DNA from 2 places in the Streptomyces sp. SAS_272 genome. Region 1 is predicted to be linked to the other one. Evidence: riboswitches for the same ligand, from Rfam matches in the RefSeq annotation. Region 1 holds a riboswitch; the other holds the start of a gene.
What was found. Region 1 has a riboswitch for cobalamin ahead of cobN (cobaltochelatase subunit CobN). Riboswitches for the same ligand answer to the same signal wherever they lie in the genome.
Positions count from the first base shown of each region.

Region 2: linked by a shared signal. The riboswitch ahead of ACN6LD_RS35360 (ABC transporter substrate-binding protein) and the one ahead of cobN (cobaltochelatase subunit CobN) in region 1 are both predicted to bind cobalamin.

Region 1 covers NZ_JBMNDR010000026.1:12,661-16,080, reverse strand. Annotated here, with positions in the region: gene cobN (cobaltochelatase subunit CobN) at 1-1,918, opposite strand, end outside; cobalamin riboswitch at 1,953-2,104, opposite strand; gene ACN6LD_RS16980 (cobalamin biosynthesis protein CobG) at 2,151-3,420, shown strand, end outside.
Region 2 covers NZ_JBMNDR010000092.1:26,717-30,136, reverse strand. Annotated here, with positions in the region: gene ACN6LD_RS35365 (FecCD family ABC transporter permease) at 1-525, opposite strand, end outside; gene ACN6LD_RS35360 (ABC transporter substrate-binding protein) at 522-1,574, opposite strand; cobalamin riboswitch at 1,665-1,791, opposite strand; gene ACN6LD_RS35355 (protein kinase domain-containing protein) at 2,174-3,420, shown strand, end outside.

The DNA.
Region 1 (3,420 bases):
GGTCGGCGAGGCCGAGGTCGTGGTCGAGCTTGGCGGCCTGGATGAGGGTCCAGATCTGGGCGCGGATCGCCGGCAGCTTCGCCGGGTCCATGGACGCGATCTGGGCGTACTCGTCGAGGAGTTGCTCGAGCCGCGCGATGTCGCCGTAGGAGTCGGCGCGGGCCATCGGCGGTACGAGGTGGTCGACCAGGGTGGCGTGCGCGCGGCGCTTGGCCTGGGTGCCCTCGCCCGGGTCGTTGACCAGGAAGGGGTAGACCAGGGGGAGGTCGCCGAGGGCGGCGTCGGGGCCGCAGGCGGCGGACAGGCCGGCGTTCTTGCCGGGCAGCCACTCCAGGTTGCCGTGCTTGCCGAGGTGGATCATCGCGTCGGCGCCGAAGCCGCCGTCCTCGGTCCGCGCGGCGATCCAGCGGTACGCGGCCAGGTAGTGGTGCGAGGGCGGCAGGTCCGGGTCGTGGTAGATGGCGATCGGGTTCTCGCCGAAGCCGCGCGGGGGCTGGATGAGGATCAGCAGGTTGCCGAAGCGCAGGGCGGCGAGGACGATGTCGCCCTCCGGGTTGCGGCTGCGGTCGACGAACATCTCGCCGGGCGGCGGGCCCCAGTGCTCCTCGACGGACGTGCGCAGCTCCTCGGGCAGCGCGGCGAACCAGCGGCGGTAGTCCGCCGCCGCGATCCGCACCGGGTTGCGCGCCAGCTGCTCCTCGGTGAGCCAGTCCTGGTCGTGGCCGCCCGCCTCGATGAGCGCCCGGATCAGCTCGTCGCCGTCGCCGGAGGCCAGCCCCGGCACCTCGGCGTCCGTCCCGAAGTCGTAGCCCTCCTCGCGCAGCCGGCGCAGCAGCGCGACGGCGCTGGCGGGAGTGTCCAGGCCGACCGCGTTGCCGATCCGGGAGTGCTTGGTGGGATAGGCGGAGAGGACGAGCGCGAGACGCTTGTCGGCCGGCGGGATGTGGCGCAGCCGGGCATGGCGTACGGCGATGCCGGCGACGCGGGCCGCCCGTTCGGGGTCGGCGACGTAGGCGGGCAGTCCGTCGGCGTCGATCTCCTTGAAGGAGAACGGGACGGTGATCAGCCGGCCGTCGAACTCCGGGACGGCGATCTGGCCGGCCGCGTCCAGCGGGGAGACGCCCTCGTCGCTCGACTCCCAGTCGGTCCGTGAGGAGGTCAGGCACAGCGCCTGGAGGATCGGGACGTCCAGGGAGGTCAGCGCGCCCGCGTCCCAGGACTCGTCGTCGCCGCCCGCCGAGGCCTCGGCGGGGCGGGTGCCGCCCGCGGCGAGCACCGTGGCGACGATCGCGTCGGCGGCCCGCAGCTCCTCGATCAGTTCCGGCTCGGGGGCGCGCAGGGAGGCGACGTACAGCGGGAGCGCCCGGGCGCCGGACGCCTCGACGGCGTCGCACAGGGCGTGCACGAAGGCGGTGTTGCCGCTCATGTGATGGGCCCGGTAGTACAGCACGGCGATCGTCGGGACCCCGGGGGCGTCGTCCCGCGCCGGCCGCTCCAGCGGACCCCAGGTGGGGGCGGACGCCGGGGAGTCGAAGCCGTGACCGGTGAGCAGGACCGTGTCGGAGAGGAAGCGGGCGAGCTGCTCGAGGTTGGCGGGTCCGCCGTGGGCGAGATAGGCGTGGGCCTCGGCTGCGATGCCCACGGGAACCGTGGAGGCGGCCATCAGCTGGGCGTCGGGGGCCTGTTCACCGGTCAGGACGACGACCGGGCGGCCGTCGGCGAGCAGCAGGTCGAGGCCGTCCTGCCAGGCGCGCACCCCGCCGAGGAGGCGTACGACGACGAGGTCGGCGCCGTCGAGGAGCGCGGGGAGGTCGTCGAGGGCGAGCCGGGCCGGGTTGGCGAAGCGGTACGGGACCGGGCCGGCTGCGGCGCGGGCGCTCAGCAGGTCGGTGTCGGACGTCGACAGCAGAAGGATCATGGGACGTCGGCCTTCCTCGGGGTGTCCGCGCCCCGGGCGGTGTCGGACGGCGGGAGTTCCTGACTCGCCCGGCTTCTGAGGGCCGGGCTCACAGTGGCGGGACCGCGCCGGATTCGCACCGGGCTTCCTCCCCTGTCGCCGTCGTGGCGTTGGCGGACCGGATGATCCACCGCAGAGCATAGTAAGGGGCGGGGGAAGAGGGCACAGGCATACCTCCCAGGTGGACGTGGGTATGCTCGCCGCCATGTCCTCGGCTGACCTCCGTCCAACATCCCAGGCCACAGCGGTCTCACGGGACCGCGGTGACGCCTGCCCCGGGGCGTTGCGGCTGCATGCGGCGGACGACGGGGCGTTGGCCCGGGTCCGGGTGCCCGGCGGGGTGCTGAGCGTCCGTCAGGCCGAGGCGCTGGGCGAGGCGGCCGGGCGGCTGGGCGACGGGGACGTCCATCTGACCTCGCGCGGCAACGTGCAGTTGCGGGGCCTCGCGGACGGCTGCGGCGCGGAGCTCGCGGCCGTGCTGGACGCGGCCGGGCTGCTGCCCTCCCCCGGGCACGAGCGGGTGCGCAACATCGTCGCCTCACCGTTGTCCGGCCTGGACGGCCGCGGTCTGCACGACGTGGGGCCCTGGCTGTCGGATCTCGACGCGGCGCTGTGCGGGAGCGGACCGGCGCGGGAGCTGTCGGGCCGGTTCCTGTTCGCCCTGGACGACGGGCGCGGGGACGTCGCCGGGCTCGGCGCGGACGTGACGCTGCGGGCGACCGGCGACGGCGGCGCGGTGCTCGATCCGGGTGCGGTGCGGGTGTCCGCGCAGGACGCGCCGCGGGCCGCGCTGCTGGCGGCCGAGACGTTCCTGGAAGCCGTACGGGAGTCCGGCGGCGGAGTCTGGCGGGTGGCCGAACTCAACCTGCCCGAAGGCGAGTTGACCGATCGGGTACGCCGCCGCCTGGACGCCGGCGGAATCGTCCGTTCGTCCCTGACGGAGGTCGCCGCCGCGGTCGCCCCTGGGCCCTCGCCCGGCGTCGTCGGCGACGCCCTGTCCGCGCATGTGCCGCTCGGGCGGCTCTCCGCCCGCCAGTGGCGGGAGTTGACGGGGGTCGCCGGGACCGGGCTGCGGCTGACCCCGTGGCGCGGAGTCGTCGTCCCGGCGCCGGACCAGTCCCCGCGGCAGCGTGCCGAGTCGCTCGCGCGGCTCGCCGCGGCCGGTCTCGTCACCGATCCGGCCTCGCCCTGGCCGCGGGTCGGCGCGTGCGTCGGACGGCCCGGGTGTGGCAAATCCCACGCCGACGTCCGGGCCGACGCGGCCGACACTGTCGACGCGGCCGGCGCCTGCCCCCTCCCGCTGTACTGGTCCGGCTGCGAACGGCGCTGCGGACACCCGCACGGCGACCGGATCGACGTGGTCGCCTCCGAGGACGGCGGCTACCGGCTGTCCGCAGTGCGGTCGGGCCGTCCGACGCTCACCGCACCGATGACCGACCCCGACGACCTCGCCGCCGCCCTGG
Region 2 (3,420 bases), on a different contig from region 1:
CTGCATCGCCGCCACCCCGGCCAGCACCACCCGGTCCGTGTCACCGCCCAGCGTGTGACTGAGCAGCAGCACCAGCGCGAAGGAGACCGTCGCACCGACGAACGCACCGCCGGACACCGACAGGGCCCCGCCGCCCGCCCCGAGCACGACCACCACGACCGCGCCCGTCGAGGCGCCGGAGGAGATCCCGAGGACGAACGGGTCGGCGAGCGGATTGCGCAGCAGGGACTGCATCACCGCGCCGCACACGGCGAGGCCGGCGCCGCACACCGCGGCCAGCAGGGTCCGTGGCAGCCGCAGATTCCACACGATGCCGTCTCTCAGCGGCGTCAACCCGGCCCTGCCGAAGCCGAGATGGGCGGCCACCGTGGACCACACGTCCCCGACCGCGATGTCCGCAGGGCCGATGGTGATCGCCACGGCGAGGGACCCGCACAGCAGAGCGAGACCGGCCGCCCACAGCAGCACGTGGCGCAGCCCCCGCGCCGCCGCAGGCGCGGCGGCCGCCGGACCCGCGGCGCTCATCCCGCGAGGCCGTACGCGCGCAGTGCCGCCGCCACCTTCTCCACGCCCTCGACCGTGCGCACGGTCGGGTTCATCGCCTGCCCGGACAGGAGCACGTACCGCTTCTTCCGCACCGCGGTCATGTTCCTGGTGACCGGGTCGGACTCCAGGAACGCGATCTTCCGGGCCGCCGTCTCGGCCGTCTGCTGCCTTCGGGTCAGATCGCCGATGACGAGGACGTCCGGGTCGCGGTCGGCGACCGTCTCCCAGTTGACCTGCGGCCACTCCTCCTCGGTGTCGTCGAAGACGTTCTTCGCGCCGAGTTCGCGGGTGATGACGCCGGGGGCGCCGCAGCAGCCGGCCAGGTAGGGGGACTGGGAGTTGGCGAACCAGTAGAGGAGGGTGACGTTCTCGGCGTCGAGTCCCGAAGCGGCCCGGGCGACCCGGGACTTGAGGTCGGACACCAGTTTCTCCCCCCGCTTCTCGACTCCGAAGACCCGGGCCAGGTCGCGTACTTCGCCGTAGACCGCGTCCATGGTCAGCGGCTCGGTGCGGACGCCGTCGCCGCCGCCGCTGTTGTCCTTGCCGGCGCAGTCGGACGGGGAGAGGTAGGTAGCAACCCCGAGCTTCTCGAACTGGGCGCGGGTGGCCACGCCGCCCGTGCCGAGCGTGGAGGCGAACGAGGCGGCCACGAAGTCCGGTTCGGCGTCCAGGACCTTCTCGAAGGAGGGCGCGTTGTCGGCCAGCCGCTTCACCCGGGCGTCGGCCTTCTCGAGGCTCTTGGGCAGCGGGTCGGTCCAGGTGGCGGTGCCCGCCATCCGGTCGGCGAGCCCGAGGGAGAGCATGATCTCCGTGGTGCCCTGGTTCAGGGAGACCGCCCGGCGAGGGGGCGTGTCGATCCGGACCCGCTGTCCGCAGTTGTCGAGCGTGACCGGCCGGCCGGCCGCGTCGCTGCCGGCCGCACCGTCGGCGGAGGAAGCGGAGGGGGCTGCGGAGCCGCCGCAGCCGGTCGACAGGAGGGCGCCCGCCAGGAACAGGACGGCAGAGCGGACGGGACGTGCGAACGGCACGGAGATTCCTTCGGCGTCGAGGGCTCAAGCGCGAAGCCCGGTCGTACGGTGCGCTCCTCCGGCCGGTCTGCGACACCGGAGGCCGCCAGCAGGTCTTCGGACTCGGGGTCACCCGGGCGAGGCGCCTTCCCGGAGCGCAGGTGCGTTCCAGTGGCCGAAAGCCCCGCCCGTCGCCCTTACCGCTGCGCGTCAGCTCCGGAGTCTCACCGGATTCCCTGACCCCTGCGCGCCCGGGGGCGCACACGAGTACGACTGGCCTCGGCAAGCTACCACAGGCGTCGAGGGCGCCGACGGGGGTGACCTTCGGCACATCGGAGGTCTCGCGCCCGCGATGTGCTTTCATCGTGCACTTGTTGCTCATCGTGCACTGTTCCCGCAGGGAAAGCACGTGTCACCCGATCTCTGACATGACGTCGCATGGACGTGGGGGAACCGGAGGACGACCGGGCACTTGCATCCAGGTGCGTGGACCCGCGTATGAGGACGCACTGCTGCCCGCCGTTCCAGCGCCTAGTCTGTGGTTCGGAACCCGCCGGGCCTTCCCCCGCAGCGTGGGCGGGATCTCCGCCCGTCACCACCGAGAACAGGCGGCCGAGGGCATGCAGCCACTGCGTCCAGAAGACCCCGAGCAGCTCGGGCCGTACCGGCTCGTGGCCCGGCTCGGTGCAGGCGGTATGGGCCGGGTCTATCTGGCGCGGTCGTCGGCCGGCCGCGTCGTCGCGGTCAAGGTGATCCGTCCCGAGATGGCGGAGGACGACAACTTCCGGATCCGGTTCCGGCGCGAGGTGGCGGCCGCCGCGGCGGTCGGCGGCCCCTACACGGCACACGTCGTGGACGCCGCGCCGGACGACGAGACACCCTGGCTCGCCACCGACCACGTACCCGGCCCCACCTTGGCCGAGGCGGTCGCCGCGCACGGGCCGCTGCCCGCTGAGACGGTCCTCGCACTGGGCGCGGGCGTCGCCGAGGCGCTGACCGCGGTGCACGCCGAAGGGCTCGTGCACCGTGACCTCAAACCGTCCAACGTGCTGCTCGCGGCGGACGGCCCGCGGGTCATCGACTTCGGCATCGTGCGCGCCCGTGACGGTTATGAACTCACCGGTTCCGGCACCCTGTTCGGCTCTCTCGACTACATGTGCCCGGAGCAGGCCACCGGGGATCCGATGGGCCCGGAGGGCGACGTCTTCTGCCTCGGCTCGGTGCTCGCGTTCGCCGCGTCGGGACGCTCGCCGTTCGGCGGGGCGGTGGGCGCGGCGCAGCTCTACCAGGTGGCCCACGGGTCGCCCGACCTGAGCCTGGTGCCCGAACCACTGGACAAGATCATCAGTCTTTGTCACGCCAAGGACCCGGCCCTGAGGATCCACCCCGACCGGCTCTCGGCGGCCTGCGCTCCCGGCGGCGCCGAACAGGTGCTGACAGAGGGCTGGTTGCCGGCGCCCGTGGCCGCCATGGTCGACGCCCACCGGGCGGCCGTGCGGGACCTGGACCGCCTCGCAGCGCCGACCGCGGTCCCGCACCCGGGAGCCTTCGCGCCGCCTCCGCCGGTGTCGGCCGAGGAGCCCGTCGCCGGTCCTTCCGATCCTGCCGGGCGGAGGACGACCCACCAGAGCGTCGACCGGTCGACGGGCGGCGCCTCCGAAGGCGAAACCGAAAGGGCCCCCGACGCCGAAAGCGGAGGCGGAGGCCTGAGCGGAAGCGCATACGGACGCGGATACGGAAGCCGATCCGATGGCGGATACGGAAACAGAGGCCGCGGCGAGGGCGCCGAAGCCGTCGGCGGCGCGGGACCCTGTGCGGTGCTGCCGGGAGCCGAGTCGTTCTCCTCACCGGACGAGTCGGACCGGGC